Regions from separate parts of the Paenibacillus sp. J31P190 genome, predicted to be linked through region 1. Evidence: a T-box and tRNA genes for the amino acid it is inferred to sense, from the RefSeq annotation. Region 1 holds a T-box; the other holds one or more tRNA genes.

Region 1 (15,733 bases):
ATCCCTACCTGGCGGAACATAGGGGACAGATCTGCTATGCGAATATCTTTCTACGATTTTGAGACCCGCGCGATCCACAGCGTTATACAGCGTAGAAGAAATTTGGCAAATGCCTCCTCCAATCCCTTCAGAGAATTCTCCCCTTACAATAATCTTTGCCGGCATATACCCCTTTCCTCGTGTCCGAACACCAACAACATGGTTGAAAGAGAACGTTTCATTGGGTTGAACGACATAATTATTAATCGCTTGGGCTGCAAGCTTGATGTTCGTATAACGATATTTATTATTCGAATTAAAATAGGTTACATAATAACCAATAGGACGCACACGAATATTCGCTAGCAGCTCACTGTCTACTTTGGGATATACAGCTAACTGAGGCACTTCAAATTGCATCGGTCCCTCACGATAATAATGCTCATAAAATTGCTCAACAAAAGCTTGACGATTCAACCTCGAACCTGCAATCTCCTTCACAATTGTCCCCTCAGCATTAATGGTTGCATTGATCGGTTTACGATACATGTTCTTATCGAGTTCATTCGTAAGCTGATCTAATCGTCCATTATCAATAATCGGCATATCCAGAAGATTGACTGTGTACAATTCACGCTGCACATTCGCTATGCTATGACCCATATTGTCATTCGTTATTCGAAATGGGACTTCACTCTGCTGCGCAAGAAGTAACAAACCCATTATCCAACTATAACTCATGAACGCTATCACCCCCTCCTCTAGTGTAAACAATTGAAATGATTCCATACTATGTAAAATGGGACCAGCTAACATCCATGAATGTCAGACCGGTCCCATATGGCTAAATATTAGATTAGTGAGGATAAACCACTTGGAATTCTTCGCCGCAAGGCCCACCTTTAGGGTTAACCTCTAAATCAACGGTCTCTCCATTCTGCCGATACAAAGGGCGATAATGATCGCTAATATGGGTTGCCGATTGGTTCGCATAATGACAAATGAACGCTCGACGGAATCGGTCCTTCGTTTTATTTCGATAAGAACCGTGAATGAGATTCCCGTTAAAAAAGAGAACGTCGCCTCGCTGCATGATGACCGGCACGGCTTTTTCATCTTTCGGCGGCTTCACGTAATGAGTCGTAAATGATTCTTTGGCATCCGCGATATCCGGGCAAGCGATTTCTAATGCATTCGTTTTGGGCACAACGAGTAAGCCGCCATTCTCATCATCTGCAGCATCAATGGCCGTCCATGCCGCTATGCAATTACCAGGTTCTACCTGTAGATAGAAATTATCCTGATGAAGCGCTTGGCCGCGGGAGCCCGGCGGCTTGTAATAAAACATGCTTTGTGCGGCTAGCGCCTTTTCGTCATACAAATCTGCTAATACATCCATAACCGGCTTGTGCAGCATATATTTCTTTGCCGTCTCATTAAAGCGGTGCGGATGCATGACTCGCGGATATCTTTTTAACGGATCAGATCCATCCGCTTGTAAATCCGGTTCAAATAAGCCTGGTACCGTATGGTGGCTAATCTCCTCAAAGGTATCATCGATTTCGGCCAAATTTTGCTCTGAAAACAGTCCTTGTACGATTAAATAACCATCTGACTCGAATTGCTGTTTTTGTTCATTTGAAAGCTTAAGCATCGTCCGTGACATGTTGGTCCCCTCCATGAATAAGTTAGGTTTGTATTCGCTTATGACTTAATCATATCGAAAGCTCCGCAGACATTGAAGTAAGAATGATGCTAATTACTCATACAATCCTGCTATTTCCTGATATACTTGTAGTAAATTGCTGCAGAAGATGAAAGGAACCACAGGACCATGATATTCGACGATTTTACCTTTTTAGCCGGACATTTTATCGAGCAAGATACGTATGTAACGAAGCGGCCGCAGGGACGAAACGATTGGCTCCTTACTTTCACACTTGAAGGTGAAGGCTTCTTTAACAACTCAGGCAATGAGCGAAGCTGCAAGCCTGGTGATCTCACTCTGCTGAAGCCAGGAACACCGCAGCACTACGGTACGAAAAAAGACCATACCTGGGAGTTTGTCTGGGTACATTTCCCTTCGCTTTTCACAGAAACTAATTTATTGCCGGATACAGAGCAGCTCATCCTTACCATCGAAAGTGAGTCGATTCGCAAGCGCATCTATCAAGCTTTCATTCGCATCATGGAGGATTCCCGTGAACGCGGTGAATATTGGTTCGAACTGTGCAGCAGCTCTTTGCGGGAAATCCTCCTTATCATGGCTCAGAAAACAAACAAAAAAGTCGATGCGCGAATTGAGGAGGTTCTCCACCTGCTGTCCCAACAGATGCGTCAACCTATTCGGATCGAAGATCTGGCTCAGACCGTCGGGCTCTCCCCCTCGAGATTGTCCCATCTTTTCAAAACCAGCACAGGGTATTCCATTATCGATACGCTCAATCGGATGCGGATACAACAAGCCGTACTAATGCTAGAACATACCGGGCGGAGCGCTTCGGAGGTTTGTTATGATGTGGGCTTTCAAAACTATAATCACTTCACGAATCAGTTCCGCAAATGGTATGGCATGAACCCAAGTACATTCATGAAAGAACGACGGTAAAATTTATTTGACAGTTGACACTTTGCAGGATAAACTGCAAGCAAGATTAGAAAAAAGGGAGGATTCCTATGTCTTTTGAAAGTAATCTTGATAAATATGCGGAGCTAACCGTCCGCGTAGCTCTGAATATTCAATCCGGCCAAACGCTTTGGATTAATGCCCCCATTCATCATCCCGAATTCGTTCGACTCATTGTCCGTAAAGCTTATCAAGCTGGAGCCAAACACGTACATATTGAATGGCAGGATGAAATCTGCACACAAATCAAATATACCTATGCACCTGATGAAGCGTTCCATGAATATCCTTCATGGAGAGCGCAAGCGCTGGATGAGTTAGCCGATAATAACGGAGCCTATTTATGGATCGATGCCGATAATCCTGAATTGCTGAAGGATATCGACCCAGGTCGCATTTCTGCGAATTCCAAAGCCGCAGGCGCGAAATTAGTTAAATGGAGAGAAAGCATGTCCTCCTATCATATGACATGGTCGATCATCGCCGCGCCTTCTTCTGCTTGGGCGAAGAAAGTGTTTCCTCATTTGGAAGAGGAAGCAGCGATCAGCGCGCTATGGGATGCCATTTTCCAAGCCACACGCGTAGATCAAGAAAATCCAATCCAGACTTGGATCAATCACAACGCGACGCTTCGGAGCAAAAGAGAGCAGCTGAACGAGAAGCAATTTCGTAAGATCCATTACCGTGCCCCAGGCACAGAACTAACCGTCGAGCTGCCAGCTAAGCATATATGGCGAGGCGGTTCCGCCACCAATGGGACAGGAGGCTTCGATTTCAATCCGAATATCCCAACGGAGGAAGTCTTTATTTCTCCTCATCGAATGGGTACTCAGGGTACAGTGCGCAGCACGAAACCATTAAGCTATCAAGGTAATTTGATCAACAATTTCACGATCACCTTCGATAACGGACGTGTTGTTGACTACAAGGCTGAACAAGGATTCGAGTCGCTTCAAGCGATGATTGAAATGGATGATGGAGCACAATATCTGGGTGAAATCGCACTCGTGCCGCATGTATCGCCAATTTCGAACTCCAACTTGATCTTCTTTAATACACTGTATGATGAGAACGCCTCTAATCATTTGGCCCTTGGCAGAGCCTTTCCTACATGCATCGAAGGCGGTACTTCGATGTCCAAGGAAGAGCAAGAGAAAGCTGGCCTTAATAACAGTCTGATTCACGTTGACTTTATGATCGGCTCTGCCGAGATGGATATTGATGGCGAACACGCAGACGGCACGATTGAACCCATTTTCCGTAAGGGGAATTGGGCATTCTAGAAATTAAAAAAGGGTAGTACCGAGAGTCATGATAACCATGTCTCTCGGTGCTACCCTTTTTTCAGTTACTCTATAAGCAAGCGGAAATTGTTGTCCCCAATCAAAATGGATTCCATTTTTTCTTCCTTAGCATACTTTACACTGGAAAGCAGTACATTCTCTTGCAGAACATGATCAAAACGCTCCAACGCTTCTTTTAACGTCGAATTGACATCGAGAACAAGATCAACTCGTTTATCAATAGGCAGCTCAAGCTTTTTACGATAATCCTGAACGGCACGTATGATTTCCCGTACAAGACCTTCTTGCTCCAATTCTTCCGTTATTAATGTGTTTAAGGCTACCGTGATCTGGTTATTGGAAGCTGAAGCAAATCCTTCTTTGGCTTGTTTTTCCACAAGCATCTCATCAAGTAGGATATGGAATTCCTCTCCATCGATTGTTACTTCAAGAAAACCGTTATCGACCGCTTGTTTGGTTTCTGAAGTAGACAATTGCTTCAAGTGGTTTTGCAGAGGGCTAACGAATTTGCCATACTTTTTCCCAGCCACCTTAAGATTCAGCTTCAAGTTGAAGTCAACAAAGCCGCTATCACTTTGTTCTACTCGGATTCCTTTAATGTTTATTTCATCTTTAATGATTTCCTCAAAACGACTTAGATCGAAATGGTTATCGAGCGAAACGATCAACTCGGAGAGAGGCTGGCGCGTCTTGATACCTGTATCATTCCGAATAGTTCGAGCCAACTCAACAATCTGCCTTGCGGTTTCCATGTCATTCTCAAGCGTTATGTCGATGGCTGAATGGATCACGCTTGGATAATCAGCCAGATGAACGCTGCCTTCTCCTCCGAGGTTACCGTAAATGTCCTCGGCAATGAGCGGCGCATATGGTGCTATCATCCGCGAGAGCGTCAGCAGCACTTCACGCAGTGTTTGATACGCTGACACTTTATCAACGGTCATTTCACTTCCCCAGAAACGATCGCGAGAGCGACGGATGTACCAATTGCTCAGCTCGTCGACAAACATCTCGATTTGCTTCGCGGGGTTTAGGAAGTCGTTAATTTCCAAGCCCTTACATACATTTTGCAATGTGCTGTTCAGTCTTGAAAGTATCCAGCGATCCAATTCGTTCGTGTGCTTTTGAGCCGGATGGTCTTCGTGCTTATATTGGTCAATCGTTGCATATAACGCATAAAAAGCATGTGTGTTATTGATCGTATCGACCAATTTGGATTTCGCTTCGGCAACAATTTGCTTAGAGAACCGTTTGCTGTTCCAAGGTGCGCTGTCTGACAGCAGGGCCCATCGAAACGCATCCGTTCCAAATTCATCTATGATTTCCCATGGATCGATGCCGTTACCTTTGCTTTTCGACATTTTCTGTCCGTTCTCGTCCAATACATGCCCGGTAGAAAGAACGGCCTTGTAAGGTGATTTGCCATTATACAACGTTGAAACAGCAAGCAAACTGAAGAACCAGCCCCTTGTTTGGTCAATCCCTTCGCAGATCATATCCGCTGGGTACTGCTCATTAAACAACGTCTCGTCTCCGAATGGATGATGATACTGTGCAAAAGGCATAGAACCGCTATCGAACCAAACGTCGATCACCTCAGGGGTTCTATCCATGGTGCCTCCACAAGTGCAGCGCAGTTTCACCTCATCGATGTAGGGCTTATGCAGCTCCAGGCTTTCGTCAATTGGCTCTACTGATTTCTCCCGCAAATCTTTGTGACTTCCCGGCGCATATTCCGCTCCGCAATCCCCACATAGCCAAACATTAAGCGGGGTACCCCAATAACGATTACGGCTGATGTTCCAATCGACAAGCTCTTCAAGGAACTTGCCGAAGCGCCCTTCGCGGATGTGGGAAGGATACCAGTCGATCTTACTGTTGTTTTCGATCAATTGCTCTTTAATTGCGGTCGTTTTGATAAACCAGCTCTCCATCGCATAATAGAGCAGCGGGGATTTACAGCGCCAGCAGAAAGGGTAACTATGCTCATAGCGCTCTTTGGAAAATAGCAGGCTGCGTTCAGACAAGTTTTTCACGATATCGACGTCGCAATCTTTGACGAAGCGTCCGGCGAAGTCAGTGATCTGTTCATTGTAACGACCTGCCAAGTTCACTACATTCACAAAATCTAGCTCGTGTCGACGGGCTGTTCGGTAATCATCTTCACCATGCGCCGGAGCAATATGGACAATACCCGTACCACTCGTATCCATGACATAGTCAGCATCTACGACGATATGTCCTTTGATTGGGCTAATATAGCCGAAAGGCGGCTCGTAGGCGGTGCCGACGAATTCCAAGCCTTTATGCACAGATAAGATTTCGTAGTCTTCTTTGAATAATTTTTCCACAAGATTTTTTGCGACAATGTACACTTCGCTATTTTGTTTCACTTTGACATAATCCATGTCTTTATTTACGGCCAACGCTATGTTCGCAGGCAGTGTCCACGGGGTCGTCGTCCAAGCCAGAAAGATTTCCGGTCCGTTTTTACTCCTGAATTTCACAGTGGCGCTTAAATCTTTGACATCTTCATAGCCTTGTGCCACTTCGTGAGAACTGAGCGTTGTTTGGCAGTCCGGACAATAAGGGCTCACACGGTGCCCCTTGTATAACAGTCCTTTGTTATGGATTTCGGATAAAATATGCCAAACGCTCTCGATATAGCCGTTATCTAACGTAACATAGGGGTTATCCATATCCGTCCAGTATGCGATTGCTTCGGTTAGTTCACGCCACTGCTTTTCATATTCAAATACGCTGCTTTTGCATTTCTCTACAAATTCGGCTACTCCGTATTTTTCAATCTCTTGTTTCCCCGAGATACCAAGCTGCTTCTGAACACCAAGCTCGACGGGCAAGCCATGCGTGTCCCAACCCGCTTTGCGGATGACTTGGTACCCTGACATAGTTTTATATCGGCAGATGAAATCTTTCACAACACGACCAAGCACGTGTCCGATATGGGGTGATCCGTTTGCCGTCGGCGGACCTTCGTAAAAGACGAAATTCGCTTTACCTTTGCGGTTTTCGATCGACTTGCGGAACGTACCATTCAATCTCCATTGCTCTAAAACGCGCAGTTCGCGGGTTCTCGCTTTTTCTTTCACATCAATTTTTCTCATGTCTAACACACTCCTCTATTAAAATAATGGGGGCAAATCCGGAAACGTTGTTATGAGAAAACAAAAAAATCCCGTCCCGCAAGGGACGAGATTACATCTCGCGATACCACCCTAGTTCCGTAATGTTCATAAAAGTTATGATCATTATGGCTCCTCGTTCTACGTACGATCATACGCGGCCCTTGTAACGGCGGGATCCCGGGTCAGCTTACTAGAATACCTTCAGCTTTCCTTCTCAGAGTGGATCTTCTGCTAAGTCTCGAATGTTGGCTTTCAGCTCTAGGCCAACTCTCTGGAATTCAAGGGGATTAGCGTACTCGTACTCGTCAATGAATTTAAATTAATTAAGAACAATCAGTTAATTCATTTTCACATCATCTTCTTTGAATGTCAAGTTTACTAAAATATGATTTTTTCGGGATCACCGCAATCTTCGTTCAACAAATCATTTTCGTGTAATATCGTCAATAATTTCATTGTTTTGCAACGAAGTCAGCATATACACAAGCTGTATCCTGCTTGTACTCATACAATGTTGTATTCTACTAAAAAGGAGGTATCTATGAATGACACAATTATTGGATGCTAGAACATCTCAAAATAAAAGTTACAGCGACCTCGAATCAACGACAATATTACCAGCGAATACACCGACGCCTATCGGGGTAGTTGGCTTAAATGTCAGCGGAGCAAGCGGAGTCATTCGTGTACAATTCACAGGAATTGCTGAACTAAAGCTCCCAGAGCCATTAACAATAGATACAGTAATTGTTATTATTATTGTTCGTGGAACAGATTTGACTGGCGTGCCTGTCGCTAATGCTATTTATGGTACTGGAAACACGGTTTCTCCTATCCAAGTCGTCACTATCAATGCTTCCGATTACAATGTTCCTTACCCAACAACAAATGAACTCGTATATACCTTGTTTCTATTCAGTACAATAGAAGCCACTCGAATTGGAATGGAAAGTTTCAATGCAATTGCGTTCTCAGATTAAGCCAAAGATATAATACCTAAATGAATAAAGCAGGTCGCCGCGGCGCCTGCTTTATTTGACGTACCTCCTATATTTTCCTTTGACACCACTCACCAGCCTTCACATCACTGATCCCCTTCGCTTCTTCATAGACAAGATTCCCTCTGCTCCAGGTAGCCAGCACTTTGCACCCCAATTCCTTCCCTACATAAGGACTATGCTTATGTCGATACAATAAATGCTCCATTTGCAGCACATATGGGGTATTCAGTGAAATCATGACAAGATCGGCATCAGCGCCTAGACGGATCTCTCCTTTGTTAGGAAGAAGACCGAATCGCTCAGCCGGCGCGTAAGACAGCATATGACTTAACTGACTAAGCCCGATTCCCCGCTTCAAGTGTCCTTCATCAATCATAAGTTCTAGCGAGCTTTGCGCTCCCGATATGCCGCCCCAGGCTTCAAAGTAATTGCGGGATTCCTTCAATACGCTTGGACAAGGGGAATGATCTGATGAAATCATATCAATATAACCAAGTCGCAAAGCTTCCCACAACCGCTCCTTCTCCGCTTCACTACGCAGCGGAGGCGCACATTTGGCTGTAGGCCCTATACGTTCTAAGTCATCTTCCGTTAGGATCAGATAGTGCGGGCAAGTCTCCAATGTCACGTTAACGCCGCGCCTCTTCGCTTCCATAATGATCATCACTGCAGCCTCGCTGCTGATATGAACGAAATGCAGCGGACACCCTGTCTGCTCAGCATAAAACAGTGCTCGATTCACCGCTTCGAGCTCAGCAAGAATCGGGCGTGTGGACGTATAGTCTTTGGCCGTGACTTTGCCTTCTGCTTGCTTCACCCGCCCTAAGCGCGAAACAAGCGACTCGCTTTCAGCATGAAGCGCCAGCACCCGGTTCATTCGCGCAATTCGCTTCATCCCTTCCCACAAGGTGAGGTCATCCACCTCGCGAAATGCATCCTCGCCCGGGTCACCCGGCGAAGACATGAAAGCCTTGAAGCCAATGACACCAGCTTCGCTCATGGGCTCCAAATCATCCAGATGCCCTGGCACCAGTCCACCCCATATGGCGTAATCAACTGATGATTGTTCGCGAGCGGCTTCCAGCTTCATCTCCATCGCGGAGACGGTAACGGTTGGCGGAACGCCGTTAAGCGGCATGTCGATGTATGTGGTACATCCTCCCGCTGCTAATGCCGCAGAACCCGTGGCGAATCCTTCCCAGTCTCCCAATCCCGGTTCATTCAAATGGACATGGACATCAACCGTACCAGCCATGATGACCATGCCAGAAGCATCAACAACTTGCTCTGCTTCAAGCGTTATCCCCTCATCCAATTGCGAAATCTTGCCATTCTTAATACCTATATCCAATAAACGGACTTCATCTCGCAAAACAACGGATCCGTTTCGAATGATCATATCTAATCGTTCGCTCATCCTGTTCACCTCAACTGTACTCACATTCATAAGGATCAGAACCGAAACAAGCACTGCTGTTTCGGCCCTGAAGATGAACTCACTTATTTAAATTCAACTTTAACTAGTGTAGAATCTACGGCTTTCAACAAGCTCAAATCATGGTAAGTATCTGGTTTTGGAATGATTTTAATATTACCAACAGCTTTTAGATATTCACCCACTGCCGCTCCGTTGCTGCCATTCACGTAAGTATCATCAACTTCCATCGAATATACATTTCGGCTCATAATTTGCGTCAGTTCTTCAACGCTTAAGTGAAGCTCAGGAGCAAGAATCTTGATCGCTTCATCGCGGTTCTTGTTCATATAATCTGTTGCTTTTTTGAGGCCTGCGAGCACGGCTTTAATCGTATTCGGATTTTTCTTAATAAAATCGTCAGAAACCTGCATGGTTGTATGTACACTCATCCATTTCACATCGCCTTTTTTGTCAGGCAGCTCACTCTTCGTACCGCTAAACAAGAATTTGCCTCCACCTTGAATCGCCTTGGTAACGAACGGTTCCCAACAAGCTAGGGCATCGATATCCCCTTTTTGCAAAGCAACTACCGCATCGCTCGGTGCTATGTTGACGTATTTTATTTTGCTCACATCTACACCAAGTTCTTTGCCCATATTATCAATGGCGATCTTCACATCTGCTCCGTTAGGAATCCCAATTGTCTTTCCTTCTAAGTCTTTGGATGACTTCAGTTCTAATTTCTTGGAACCGACTACAGCTTGCGTACCCGCAATTTGCGCTAGGGGTGTAACAATTTTCACAGGAACATTCGATGATTTTAGAATAATGTCCATAAAATTTGTTTGAATCGATAGTGGCGCGCTGCCGCCGGCAACCATCGGTCCGATATCCGGGCCGCTTTCAATCAATTGACTGGTCACATTCAGTCCCGTTTCTTTGAAATAGCCAAGCTTATCTGCAATAATTTGTTGTGAGGAAATCTGTGCATCGCGTACGCCGACTAATGTAATATCTTTCACTTCCGGAACTATAGCGGACGCCGCAGCAGCCGCAGTTACAGTTGGTGGTGCTGTCGTTGCCGCAACAGCTGTTGTTGCCACAGGAGCCGTTGTACTTGTCGTCGTTTGTTTGGAACTACATGCTGTCACTACCATAGCTGCCGTTATGAATACCATGAAAGATTGAGCCCATATTCTTTTGTTTTTCATGTGTTTCCCTCCACTTTTCTTCTCTTTTTTTGGGTCATCATTTGCTTCTATTTCTCAACAGCATCTCTCATGCCTCCCTTACGCCACGCCAAGACCCTCCTCTCCAAAATTTTCACTAAACCTGAAAACAAACTGTATGACAAGCCAATTAAAATAATGGCGACAAACATGTTGGAAATTTTGAAATAATTTCTGGCATCCACGATGATATAACCAAGCCCTGATTTCGCACCCATCATTTCCGAGACAATTAAAGCCGAGAAAGACAGACCCAGACTGACCCGCGCACCTACTATAAAATTCGGAATCGCCGACGGAATCATAACCCGGGTAAAGATTTGCCTCTCTGAAGCGCCTAAACTAAGGGCTGATCGAATGAGTGTAGACGGCACGGATTTAAAACCGTCAACCGTATAAACAAGTACAGGAACGAATGTTGTCCAAGCAATGAGGAGTACCTTAGGAAACTCTCCAATACCGAACCAGATGATGAATAGCGGCAGCAAAGCCAAGGCTGGAATCGGGCTTACGAGATTGAGGATTGGCGACATCCATCGTTCAAACGTTCGAAATTTACTCATTAACACTCCGAACAATACGGCGAATAAGCAGCCTATGACGAATCCTAAAGCTATACGAATAGAACTGGAAACTAAACTTTCTAACACAATCCCCGTCTTCGCCAATGCCCAGGCATCCGACACAATCAGGGATGGTGGAGGCAGGAATATTGGATTAAACCAAGCAAATCTCTCATTCAGTTGAGAAAATAGTTCCCAGAGGACGAAGAAGGTAACGAACGGCATGATATTCCAACTCTGCACAACACTTTCTTTGAACCTTTTGCGCTTCTTTGGCTGCTCGACATACTTAGTCTCAGTTGGAAGCAAATCACTGTCAGCAACGACCGTTACCGATGTTTTACTCATCCGATTGCCTCCTCTGTTTCATCTTCCATCAGAATTCGCTCAATGCTGCTCATCACTTCACTAAATCCAGGGGATTCAAACGTTCTGGGATGCTCAATTTGGATGGAAAACGTTTCTGCTATTTCGCCATCCTTCATCACAACAACCCGATCAGCTAAATAGACCGCTTCGCTAATACTGTGTGTAACGAATAGGATAGTCGGCCTTAGCTTCGCACATATGCGTCTAAGTTCTCTACGCATCATGTCCCTGGTCAAAATATCGAGAGCACCGAACGGTTCATCCATCAACAATATGTCCGGTGAGCTCGCAAGTGCTCTAGCAATTCCCACTCTCTGCTTCATACCGCCAGACAATTCAGCTGGATAATGATTCGCATAAGCCTCAAGTCCAACCAGACTCAGGAATTCCTTGCCGATTTCTTTGGCTTTTGCCTTGGACACGCCTTGTACTTCAGGCCCAAATGAAATATTTTCGAGAACGTTGTACCAAGGGAACAAAGCATGATCCTGAAAGACCATTCCCCTTGATTTCGATGGGCCTTTAATCATCTCACCATCGACCTTTATTTCACCTTCATCAGGGAGTAAATATCCGGCCACCATATTCAAAAGTGTTGATTTACCGCAGCCGCTATGCCCTAAGATGCAAATAAATTCATGAGAATACACCGTCAAGTCAACTTGTTTAAGCACGACTCGATCTCCAAAGCTCTTCCCCACTTGCTTCGCCGTTAATTTCATTCCCTCGCCCCTTCCGTAGTTCTCAACTTTGTTCGAAGCTTTCACATGTTGTATGCAATTAGCATTCAACATCACACACAAGATTGTATACAATCTACCGTAAAAAAAATGGACTCCGCTCCTTTATCTTTTGACAGCTGCATAACTTCTGGACTTGAAAATATCAGTAAGTGAATGCGGCTTCGTACTATGTTCTTCGAAATCCAAAGATGCTTCAATCTCGCTTAAATGTTCAACCATCAATCGTTCACCTAAATCCGCATCCCCTAGCTTAATGGCCGCTAAAATTTGCTCATGATCATGGCAATACCTATTTTTCTTCATCCCATAAAAGGCGATAATCACGTAAGTAAGAGCAACCAATTCTTCCAAATAACGATAGTAATAATAATTGCTCGCTAACTCAGCAATGCGGAGATGGAAATCACCCGTAATTCTTAGGGCTCCTAGTAGATCACCCTGCTGATGTGCTTCATGCTCATCATCCAGCATTATTTTTAATTGTTGAAACTGATCATCTGTCAACGTACCGCATACTTTGCGGATCGCCGCCGCTTCAATCACTCTGCGCATTTCAAACACTTCTTTAGCCTCATGTGTGGATGGGCAAGCAACGAAAGTTCCTTTGTAAGGAATGACAGTTACCAACTTCTCACTCGCCAGTCGGCGGAGTACATTGCGCACAGGAGTGCGGCTCACTCCAAAAGACTCTGCCAGCACCTCTTCGACTAACTGCATATTGGGACGAAGCTTTTGTTCGATAATGGCATCCTTAATCGCGGTATACATGTCTAATTCATTCGCCTGTAACATAAGGACCTGTTCTCCAATCCCATGATGAATTGTTTAATTCACCATGATCGTAATGAAAATTAGATTTCATGTCAATATACATAACACACAAAACACTATCTTTTAGGATTCAATACAATATATCACTTTTGTTTTGTTTTTAATGATAAATAATGGCTGTTTGAACTTGCATTTTATATTTATTGTTCATATTGTGTTATATTACCTAACATACAACTAAGTTGGTAAATGAGTTAAGAAGTTGTTTACGGCAGCAATTGCCACAGAATCCAAATTAAAATCTCCAATTATAAGCTGGGTTATGATAATCTAATTACAAAAGAAGCTTTATCTGAAGCCCAAACAAGAGGAGCTGATCGCATGAGTACCAAACCGACTATTGCTGCGATTACTGTGCCATTTGATCTTGGAGCAGGTCGACGCGGAGCCAGCAAAGGACCGAAAGCCATTTTGCAAGCAGGTTTAATTCGAGGTCTACAGCAAATGGATATCACAGTCGATCATATTGCTGATATCCGTCTGCCGGACGATAAAGCGACTCCCTTGGCAGCTGAAGTTGATCAAACGAACCTCAAGTATTTGGCGGAGGTTATCGAAGTAAATACACTTCTGGCTAAGCAAGTCTCTCAGGTCGTGGAACAAGGACGTTTTCCTCTCGTCATTGGCGGCGATCATAGCATAGCTATCGGGACGTTAGCTGGGTTATCCGGCCATTATCAAAACTTGGGCGTCATTTGGATCGATGCTCATTCCGACCTAAATTCAGCCGATACAAGTCCATCCGGTAATATTCATGGGATGTCATTGGCCGTCAGTCTAGGGATGGGGCATCCCTTATTAACCAACATTATGGGCAGCCATGATAAAGTGAAAGCGGAGAATATCGTCCTTATTGCAGCTAGATCTCTCGATGAAGGCGAGAAGAAACTCATTCGCTCTTTGGGAATCAAATGCTATACCATGTATGATATAGATCGCAAAGGAATGGCTTACATTATGCAAGATGCCATTGACTATATAAGCAGTAAAACAGACGGCGTGCATGTTAGTTTTGACGTCGATTCTCTGGATCCGATTGAAGCACCTGGAACAGGCACGATTGTAAAAGGTGGACTTCATTACCGCGAAGCTCACTTAGCTGTTGAGATGCTGCATGAAGCAGGGATTGTAACATCAGCCGAATTTGTTGAGGTGAATCCTCTACTCGACGACAACAACAAAACATCACAATTAGCCGTCGGCTTAATTAGCTCCTTGTTGGGCAAGCAGATTCTGTAGCTTGAAACCATTGACAGACAATTTCGCGAGGCTCACCACATATCGAATGTACAAAACCCGTTACTCTCCGCCAAGCTGCGAGGATAACGGGTTATTTGCTTGTTACAGTTAGGAAATAAATGTAAGATATAGACATAATCTTGGGTAGGGCGGCATCACTCACTGCCAAATACATAGACCAAGTGTGGAGCTACAATGAAAACCTTGAATCACTGGTACCTGCATCTCTTTCTGATCTTGCTCTCGCTTTCCACAATTGGGGTCTACTTTTTGTTCAAAAACCAAACCTACTTTGAATTTCTAATTTGGAACTTATTCCTTGCTTGGATTCCTTATATCCTTGCTGCAGCAGCCTATTTTATACACACTCGAAAATCTACGATCTTGCAAAAGTTCATTTTAATCATGGTCGGTTCAGCCTGGTTGTTATTCCTGCCCAACTCTCCATATGTCCTTACAGATTTCATTCATTTAACGATTTTGAAAGACTCTTATGTACAAAAGGGAACGCTCTCCTTTACCTATTGGTATGATTTTTTCATCATCTTCTTATTTGCATGGAACGGTCTATTGCTAGGATGCAGCTCCATGTACATCATTCAAAAGATATGGAAAGAGCGATTCAATCACTTTGTTTCTTGGCTGATCATCGCATTGACCGCATTTCTATGCGGGTACGGCATACTTTTGGGAAGAGAATATCGCCTAAACAGCTGGGATGCTTTACACACGAATAGAATACTGGAAATCCTGCGAGAAACTTTGCATCAAGAAGCTTTCGTTTTCTGCATATTAGTCGGATTTGTTATCATGACGGTTTACGTAACCTTTTATGTACTTGTAAATGCTATAAGCGGCTCAAAACATTCAAGTCCTTACACAAACGAAAAAACCAGGAGATGATTGCTATAACAACCATTAAAGGTGTCACGCCCATTTTTAGAATGTTCGACGAGAAGAAGGCAAAGGAATTCTACATCGATTATTTGGGTTTTTCGTTAGAGTGGGAGCATCGCTTTGAGAGTGATATGCCGCTATACATGGAGGTCCGTTTAGGCGAATGTAAATTGCACCTATCTGAGCATTATGGGGATTGCAGCCCGGGTGCAGCGGTTCGGATAGAAATCGTGGATTTAGTAGCCTTTCATACTAGCTTGATAAATAAAAAATATACCTATTCTCGCCCCGGCATAGAAATGAGCCCATGGCAGACCAAAGAAGTCTGCGTCACGGATCCGTTCGGGAATAAGCTGACCTTTTATGAGAGTCATATTTAGTCCACTTTC
Region 2 (8,272 bases), on a different contig from region 1:
GGAACTAGTCGAGAGATGCCGGGCTTATCATTTTTATTTCACCGTAATTTTACCCTTCATGAAATTCTTATGAGGCTCACAGAAGTACGTATACTCGCCTGGCTTAGCAAACGTAACACTTTCCGATTCACCCGTCGCCAAAAGCGCTGTTTGGAAACTGCCATCATCCGCGACAGCGTTGTGTTTCACTTTATCCTTATTCGTAAAGATAACAGTCGAGCCTGCTTCAACGGTAATGTCCCCTTCTTTGAAAGCAAAGCCCTCAATATTCACGTAATATGTTTTAGCTACCTCTTCTCCGGATCCGGAAGCTCCTCCGCTAACGAGATTAACCGTCCGCGTTGCTTCATCATACAAGACCTTAATCCCGAACACTTCAGCCAAAAAACGGGAGTGAACGAAGGTTGAACTGTTAATCAACTGAGCAGGACCGACCATCGATACTTTGGCGCCGTCCACATTGGCTTCTGAGGATCCGATCATGAGTTTAACCGTTTTTGCGTCCTTCTTTACGGTAACCGTTTGGGTAGCGGCATCATAACCAACCTCTGATCCAATACCTTCTGCAAAGGCACGGTACGGCACAAACAAAGAGTTATCAATAAGGTAGGACTCATCAAGCTGCAAGGGTTTGCCATTCAAAGTGAGCTTCATATCGGATTTTACCTGCTGTTGTACCGCTGCTTTCATACTCATGTCAGCCGCCATGCTATCATGTCCAGGTTCATGTTCCTGAGCCGAAACTGATAAGATGCTTGTAGTGAGCAAACCGAAACCGAGTATAACCGCGTATACACTTTTTTTCATATTAAAAATCCTCCTTTGAATTTGTACATCTACTCTATAGAGTAAACGTATCAATGGAGGATTCGGTTTACTTTCGGGCGATTATTGTTCCGGTTGACCCGAAACTCTGCGCAGCTCATTGGCCAGTCGATGAAATTCTTCCCTGGCAGCAGTGGACGACGTTGCCTCATATCCGGCCGAAAGAAAAGGTATAATCACATTGGCATCTTTAGGAGACAGAGGATACGACACGGGAGGCTCAGGTACTGTTATCGTACTCCACCAACCTTCTTTCCCATACGATTCATCGTAATCCACGCCAATCCCATGCTCAACCACATCGTTCAAGTATTGATAAATGTTTATGAAACTAGACTTTTTACCTCCGCTCCAAGCATACGTTTGCCAAAAATGAGAGCAAGCTCCCACACTACGGACGGCTTCCATCACGGCATAAGAACCATATACACCGGTCGTATACTCGGGTGTCGCCTCACTTGCTGCCCGAATATAGGCAATAATCGTTGGCATTTGGGCACTTGAGGCATCAAAATCGACAGCAAAGTAAATACAGCTGCCAGGTGGTTGGCCCAGCTCATGAGCAACCTGCACAGCCGTTGCCCCATCAGCCAAACCAGCACTTCTTCCTCCGAGAGCGCGATTCGCCGTAGTTTCGAAAACGGATACGATTTGGAGTCCTGCCTCGCTGATCGTGTCTGCTTCACTTTTGGTTAATGCCTTGTAACCGCTCGGAACGAGATATCTGGCCACAAACAAGTAGCCATCATTGACGAAAGCAGCGGCCGTTTGTGCCGTTAAAGGCGTTGAACAATCAAAACCTTTGGTCACTTTCTATCACCTATTTTCTACTAGTTTTCATACAGGATATGCTTAACGAGGCTTGAACGCTACAAGGACAAGTTGAAAGCCTATCCAGGTAAACACAAATAAGGCTCTTTCCCGTAAAGAAAGAACCCGTAATTACTTCATCTAGGATGTCATTAACCTTCTTTTGTTCCGAACCTTTTTGCATTCCTAGCACGCGCACGTTCGACTTCGACCTCACGATTACGAGGCTCAGCATTGGTTACCAGCGAGTCCAACAGATTCCGGGCAACTAAACTAACCTCTTTGACAGCTTGATTGAAGGCCACCTCATTCGCCTTTGATGGCTCAGTAAAGCCCGAGATTTTTCTTACAAATTGCAGCGAGGCCGCCTGAATTTCATCATCAGTAGCCAAAGGATCGAAATTGAATAGTGTTTTAATATTTCGGCACATAGCTTTCTCCTTTTGATATCGTTATAAACTTAATTTTACAATAACATCCGAAATTAAGCACACTATCCATTCATCGCGGCAAAAAACCGACGCAGCTGGTGCATTTTCTCGATTATTGAAATAAACGAATAAAGGCCGACGAATATCGTCAGCCTCTCTCTTTTTCCAACTATTCATACTTGGTATTATTGATAACCTCGGTACGATGAACCATACGAATTACCATAGTTCGTTTGTTGTTGAGGTTGCTGCATATTTAAAGACTGAAAGCTGCTTTGAGCCGTTTGTTCAAGCTGTCTGCACAGCTGGGAAACGTGTTGTAATTGTTGAATAGCCATTTGGTGGCCTTGCAGCGCGGATTGAATGATTTGGACGGCTTTTTGTTCCCGTTGTGCTAGCTCTTCAAGCCTCAATGCGTTTTGCTGTTCTTGTTGAAGCATCTGTTGGTACATCTGTGAAGATTGTTGCGTTTGGTTTATGAGTTGTGCAATGATACCTTGTGTTTGTTGAAATTGGCTATTGATATTTTGGTCTTGATACATTGTAAATCCTCCTCAAATTTTGGATCTTAAGCTTCTACTAACTCAGGTCTTTTGATTTGTAGAGGCGGGGGCACAAGCCAGCCCTTTTCTTTACTTAGTCGAAGAGCCTTTAATCCGATAGCAGCCTTGGTGACATGGTACTTTGCAAAAAGAGCACCAACGTCTTCACGAATAGACTTGCCCATTACCTGACTGCAAGTGATCAGACCCGCCGCCAAATCAGCCGATACCATAGCTGCAATCTCGGGATCAGTGAATCTTGCCCCGATAGGTATCTCCTCTAGTTTCGCTTTCGGGCGATCAGGCTGTCCCGGATGAGGAACGATACCATTACTACTAAGAATTTCGTCGCACTCTTTAACTTCTAATTCGGCTTGGTTGATGACATCGCCGATGATTTCTTTTAAGTCCTTATCTCCAGCATGATAACTTAAAGCTCTATAACCCGAAATACATCCCTTCGCTGCCATGGAGAACTGCCAAACATCATAAACCTCCCCGTAATGCAAGGGCTCGTCCTTGGGTTTCCCACTTAAAATTCCCATTCAAACCTCTCCTTTCTTACCTTCTTTTTTGCAACCTTGTATAAGGTTTCTCTCCGGAGTGACTTTTATCCCAACAAAAACAAAAAAACCTGATTTCTCAGGTTTCCATCGATCTGCACTATTGGTTTGATTGACTAGGATTGGTTAAACCGCTCATTCTTTTGAACAATTCCTTATTGCATTGATATAACTCTCTAAAGAAAGCGTACTGCTCTTCGTAAACGGATCTGTTCTTCAAAATAGGCGTAATTGGCCTCTCAGCATGCTTCACCACGGTCTCACACGCTTCCTCAATTGAAGCATATACGCCTGCCCCTACTCCTGCCATCATAGCCGCGCCAATGCAGGCCTGCTCTTTCATAGTGGATGGAAATAACTCACAGTTTAGCACATCTGCAAGTATATGCAGCCATAAGGCACTTTTAGCTCCACCACCGGCCATCACGATTCGGTCAACTCTCACACCCAATGCCACCAATACCTCCAACCCATCGCGAAGCCCAAAAGCCACTCCCTCCATGACAGCCCGAACCAAATGGGCTTCATTGTGCTTTAGCGTTAAACCGAACATAGCTCCTTTGGCGAAAGGGTCCATATGCGGGGTTCGCTCCCCAGTCAAGTAAGGTAGGAAAATAAGCCCTTCTGATCCTGGGGGAACCTGAGCAGCACTTTCATCGAGTGATCTGCTATCCTTATTGTGGAGGATATTTTCTGTTAGCCATCTATGGGATAGGCCAGCATTCAGCATCGCCGCCATCATATACCATTTGCCTGGCGCTGCGTGGGTGAAGGTGTGAGTTCGCAGCAAGGGATCATAGGTAGGTGTTTTTACAGGGACAAACCATTGTCCACCTGTGCCCAACGTACACGAAGCCTGTCCCTGGTGTAAAATCCCATTGCCAATAGCCTGCATGGTTTGATCTGCGCCGCCAAAGACAACAACAGTACCTGCTGGAATGCCACAATCATTTGCTGCCTCCGTTGTCACCTTTCCTGCAACCTCCCAAGGCTCATGAACGGTTGGCAGCAGTTCCGGATCGATGCCGAGCTGTCCCAACAGCTCACTGGACCAACACTTATTGGCTACATCATAAGCTAATGTGCCTGATGCATCTGTTGACTCGGTTCCTACTTCGCCTGTAAGCCTATACCTGATATAATCCTTTGGCAGCATGACTTTCCAAATCTTTTCATATGTATCCGGTTCATTCTGCTTTAACCACAACAGCGATAAAAGCAGAAACCCGGTCGCAGCCCGGTTCTGTACTAGCTTGCCAATCTGCTCGATAGCATACATCGCCTCAAGCTGTTCTTTTTGTTTGATTGAACGCTGATCGCACCAAATAATCGCCGGCCGAAGTACTTGTCCGTCCATCCCTATCGCAACAAGCCCATGCATTTGTCCAGATAAGCCAATAGCGTAACGGTCGCTGCTACCTACTCCTGCTTGCCTGACAGATTCAGATAAGGTTTGTTGTACTGCCTCCCACCATAACTGAGGCTCTTGCTCCGCATAGCCGACCAAGGGCGAATGAATGTCATAACTTTGTTGAGATAAGCCTACCATCCGTCCCGAGGGGTCCATGGCAGCCGTCTTCACGCTGGAAGTCCCTAAATCTATTCCGAGAAGTGTTGTCATTATATATCCCCATCCATTTCTGAAAAGTTCAGCCTGTTTTTACTGACCAGTATGCTCATATCCCATCAGTGCCAGCATCTTGCATGAACAATTCTTCGACACTCAAGGTCGCTGTCCCTTTAGGAAAATTGGATAAGCGTGCGACATTTCGGTCTAAAACGTAAAAAAAGCCTCTCCATATCATCGAAAAGTGATGAGATCGAGAGGCTTTTTTGATGTTATAAAATAATAAAAACCCTTATACCAAGGGTTTCCGTGCTATGGGCCCAGAGGGACTCGAACCCCCGACCAATCGGTTATGAGCCGACCGCTCTAACCAACTGAGCTATAGGCCCAAAATAAAATTTGGTTGCGGGGGCAGGATTTGAACCTGCGGCCTTCGGGTTATGAGCCCGACGAGCTACCGGGCTGCTCCACCCCGCGTCATTAGCTGCCGCTCAACAGCGACAAAAATAAATATACACTAAATGCGCGGTCTAAGTCAAGCGTTAATTTCTAGGGTATTTCGTGTAAATTACGTGTTATAACGAACGCCAAATCGCCCTTTTTTGGACTTAAATACTTCCACTTCTTGTGGACATTCATAGCCGTAAATCCACCAATCCTCTTCCATTCTTTTCGCCAAGCAGCCCGCTTGAAACTTGGAATCGTATAATTTAGCCCAATATATCCAGTTCATTGCATTCACTCCGTTATGTTCATATCGTTAATCCTATCTTATCCAAAATAAGTCCAGCTTATGAGCACTCCTCCCCTAAGCAATGAGTTACCGCTCAATATAAAGCAAAAAAACTACTTGAAAGTGATCTAGAGATCAGGTCCAAGTAGCTTTTCGTTGAATTATCTATTGTTTGAAAGTAGTCAACAACCGTTTTACAGATTCACCATATTCGTTCGTGAATGTCTCAAATACTTTGACCTGAATCGGAAAGTCCAGTTGGTTGGATCTCGCATTTAGATTAATTGTGTTTGTTCCATTGTACAAACGTCCTTCGCCTGACAAGGCTTCAACTGATTTTCCAACCGGATTTCCAACATTATCGAATAATTCGAATGAGAGCTTGCTATTAAACTTATCTACGGTTACTTGCTTATCCGGTTTAATGTCCAGATCCAGCTTCAGTTTATAATCATACGTCATATTACCTTGGAAAATAGCTGAAATTGTCCAATCTTTAATAGTAATACCATACGGATACACGTTCAAAGTTTTGCTCGTTGGATCATTCTTCTGAACAGGTACTTTCGCCGTCGCAAGCAGTGATTTATAAGTCGTTTCTCCACTCACTTGTTGGCTGTAAAGGTTCATTTTCAGGCCTTCACCTTTTTCAGATGCTGGAAGTGCATACGAATAACTAACGACATACGAAGCATTAGGAACAACACTTAGTGCAGTAGCTTCCTGTCTTCTGCCTCCATATGCATAACCATCTTTACTAACAAGCTCCGTTTGGATTGCCGGAATTGGGATCGGACGGTCACTGTTGTTCGTCAGTTTAAACTTCGCCACTGCCGTATTAAAGCCATCGTCTTCATTACTTGTTACATGTAATTCAACCAGCGAAACATCGACATTAGAAGGAACGAATTTATTCGTAGAATCCAGTTTAACTGGTGTACCTAAGGTATATTCAGGGGCTGGAATGACTCCCTGCGTCACAGCTCCTGTAGGGAGAAGAATATTAACGCGTCCTACCCGATAGGTGTCTTCGCGGAACTTTCCATCACCCGTCGCAGTGGCAAAACTCTCTGGTGTCACTACATTCAAGCTAGTAAATTCCGTATCTAGATCTGTTGGAATGACAATATGAATATATTTCTTCTCACTTGGATCTAGTACGACGGAAGCTTCGGCGCGACTGCCGGAATAAACGTTATTTTCTGTTTTCCCATCAATCCCAAAGTTAGGTACGGTTTGACGTTCTTTGGTCGGATTCACAACTTGAATTTGGACAACTGTGGAAACGCCTTTGGCTGTGATTTCCTTATGAATGTCAACAGGTATGAATCCAAGGGATGAGCGCAAAGAAGGTAAGGTAAAAGCTTCTCCCCATTTAAGAATAGCGGTTGGTTTCGTTATGGTGCTGTCACTGCCATTCCATACGAAGCCAGAGTCAACTGCTACGGAAAGCAGTGTTGTTTCTTCTTTCGGGTACACTTCAAGATCTACATCTACAAAGCTGAGGTCTGTAAGAGCAACATCATCACTCCGCTCAACCGTCGTCAAGTAGCTGAGCTCCTGCTGGCTCTTGGGTTGTATGGATTTAGGGTTTTTGGCACTTGGCTGCAGCGTATATTCGATACCATCGGCCATCCGAACTCGCAGTTCATAGTCAGGTATACGAGAGATTTTACCACTCGTATTTTTAATTCGAATGACGGCACCCAATTTCGTTGAATCCGACTCGTGCTCATTGAGCATGCTTTTAATTTCGACCTCAATTTTATCCTTTAGTGTATAGCTTATACTTGTATTTGCTGCAACTGCTGCTGCCAAGTTCAGACCATCCGCAGCCCATGCAGGAAAAGATGCTGTAGTTAATAGTGCAGCTGATAGAACAATGGTTGCTAGTGATCTCTTCATCGTCTTGTTCACTTTTTTCTCCTCCAATTATAGGGATCTTTGAGCAGGAGCTCAGAGTCTCTCCTTTTTAAGCTTCTGTTAGTTACCAACTTTTATTTTATCTTGATCTTTTAGTTGATGTTGACCGGATATAACAAGAATTTCGTCTTCTTTGACTCCGGAAATAACTTCCTGATTGGTTTCATTCAATCGACCAAGTTCAACTTTACGTTTCTGTACCGTTTCACCATTCACAACAAAGACAAAATTATTACCGCCTTCGCGAACGATGCTAAGACTTGGAACGACAGGTACATTTTGCTCATCATCCTTGGTGAGTTCCACTTGTGCCTTTGAGCCTGGTTTCAGCTTGCCATCAGGATTCGGAACCTCCAATTCCAAATCATAAGCTTTGGATTGTCCGTTAATCACATCCGATAAGTAAATCACTTTGGCTCCGGCTTTCGTCGTTACCCCTGGTATGTAGAAAGTCAATTCGCTTTTGCCTCTAACAAGGTTAGCCGATGCTTCGGTAAGCTGGGATTTGATTTTGACCGGATTCGTCTGTTGAACTTCCCCTACGCGGCCACCTGGCGCTAACGTTTGACCGACAGTAATATTAAGATCCGTTAACACGCCGGAAGCAGGTGCTTTTACCTCAAGATTGCTAAGGGTCCTCTCAATATTCCGAGCATTTACTTGCGCTGTTTCTAAACTAGTCTCTACTTGTGCGAGTGAATTCGTCTCTTGCAATGTTTTCAGTGATCTACGTGCGCTTGCTAAATCTTTCTTTTTATTACTAAGCGCCGTTTCCGCCTGCTCTAGTTGAGATTTCGTTGCTGTGCCTAGATCATATTCATTGCGAACCGTGTTGTAGGCTTTCTCTAGATCACTAACGGCGGTCTCCAACTTAGAAA

The links. The T-box of region 1 lies ahead of ileS (isoleucine--tRNA ligase). A T-box ahead of a tRNA ligase gene usually reads a tRNA of that ligase, here a tRNA-Ile.
Region 2: it encodes a tRNA-Ile, which carries the amino acid that the T-box ahead of ileS (isoleucine--tRNA ligase) is inferred to sense. The anticodon was not compared.

Annotation. Positions count from the first base shown of each region.
Region 1 covers NZ_JCAUAS010000003.1:344,305-360,037, forward strand. Annotated here, with positions in the region: gene AC58U0_RS08660 (VanW family protein) at 1-720, opposite strand, end outside; gene AC58U0_RS08665 (phytanoyl-CoA dioxygenase family protein) at 836-1,645, opposite strand; gene AC58U0_RS08670 (helix-turn-helix domain-containing protein) at 1,814-2,587, shown strand; gene AC58U0_RS08675 (aminopeptidase) at 2,656-3,888, shown strand; gene ileS (isoleucine--tRNA ligase) at 3,954-7,034, opposite strand; T-box leader at 7,113-7,373, opposite strand; gene AC58U0_RS08685 (hypothetical protein) at 7,601-8,035, shown strand; gene AC58U0_RS08690 (allantoinase) at 8,103-9,473, opposite strand; gene AC58U0_RS08695 (ABC transporter substrate-binding protein) at 9,557-10,684, opposite strand; gene AC58U0_RS08700 (ABC transporter permease) at 10,732-11,613, opposite strand; gene AC58U0_RS08705 (ABC transporter ATP-binding protein) at 11,610-12,356, opposite strand; gene AC58U0_RS08710 (GntR family transcriptional regulator) at 12,480-13,169, opposite strand; gene rocF (arginase) at 13,530-14,447, shown strand; gene AC58U0_RS08720 (DUF1361 domain-containing protein) at 14,643-15,350, shown strand; gene AC58U0_RS08725 (glyoxalase superfamily protein) at 15,347-15,724, shown strand.
Region 2 covers NZ_JCAUAS010000009.1:237,145-245,416, reverse strand. Annotated here, with positions in the region: gene AC58U0_RS18160 (stalk domain-containing protein) at 34-807, opposite strand; gene AC58U0_RS18155 (DUF1906 domain-containing protein) at 889-1,635, opposite strand; gene AC58U0_RS18150 (DUF2277 domain-containing protein) at 1,788-2,066, opposite strand; gene AC58U0_RS18145 (hypothetical protein) at 2,252-2,608, opposite strand; gene AC58U0_RS18140 (DUF3231 family protein) at 2,635-3,153, opposite strand; gene xylB (xylulokinase) at 3,272-4,792, opposite strand; tRNA gene AC58U0_RS18130 (tRNA-Ile) at 5,054-5,127, opposite strand; tRNA gene AC58U0_RS18125 (tRNA-Met) at 5,139-5,215, opposite strand; gene AC58U0_RS18120 (hypothetical protein) at 5,307-5,471, opposite strand; gene AC58U0_RS18115 (hypothetical protein) at 5,637-7,388, opposite strand; gene AC58U0_RS18110 (efflux RND transporter periplasmic adaptor subunit) at 7,455-8,272, opposite strand, start outside.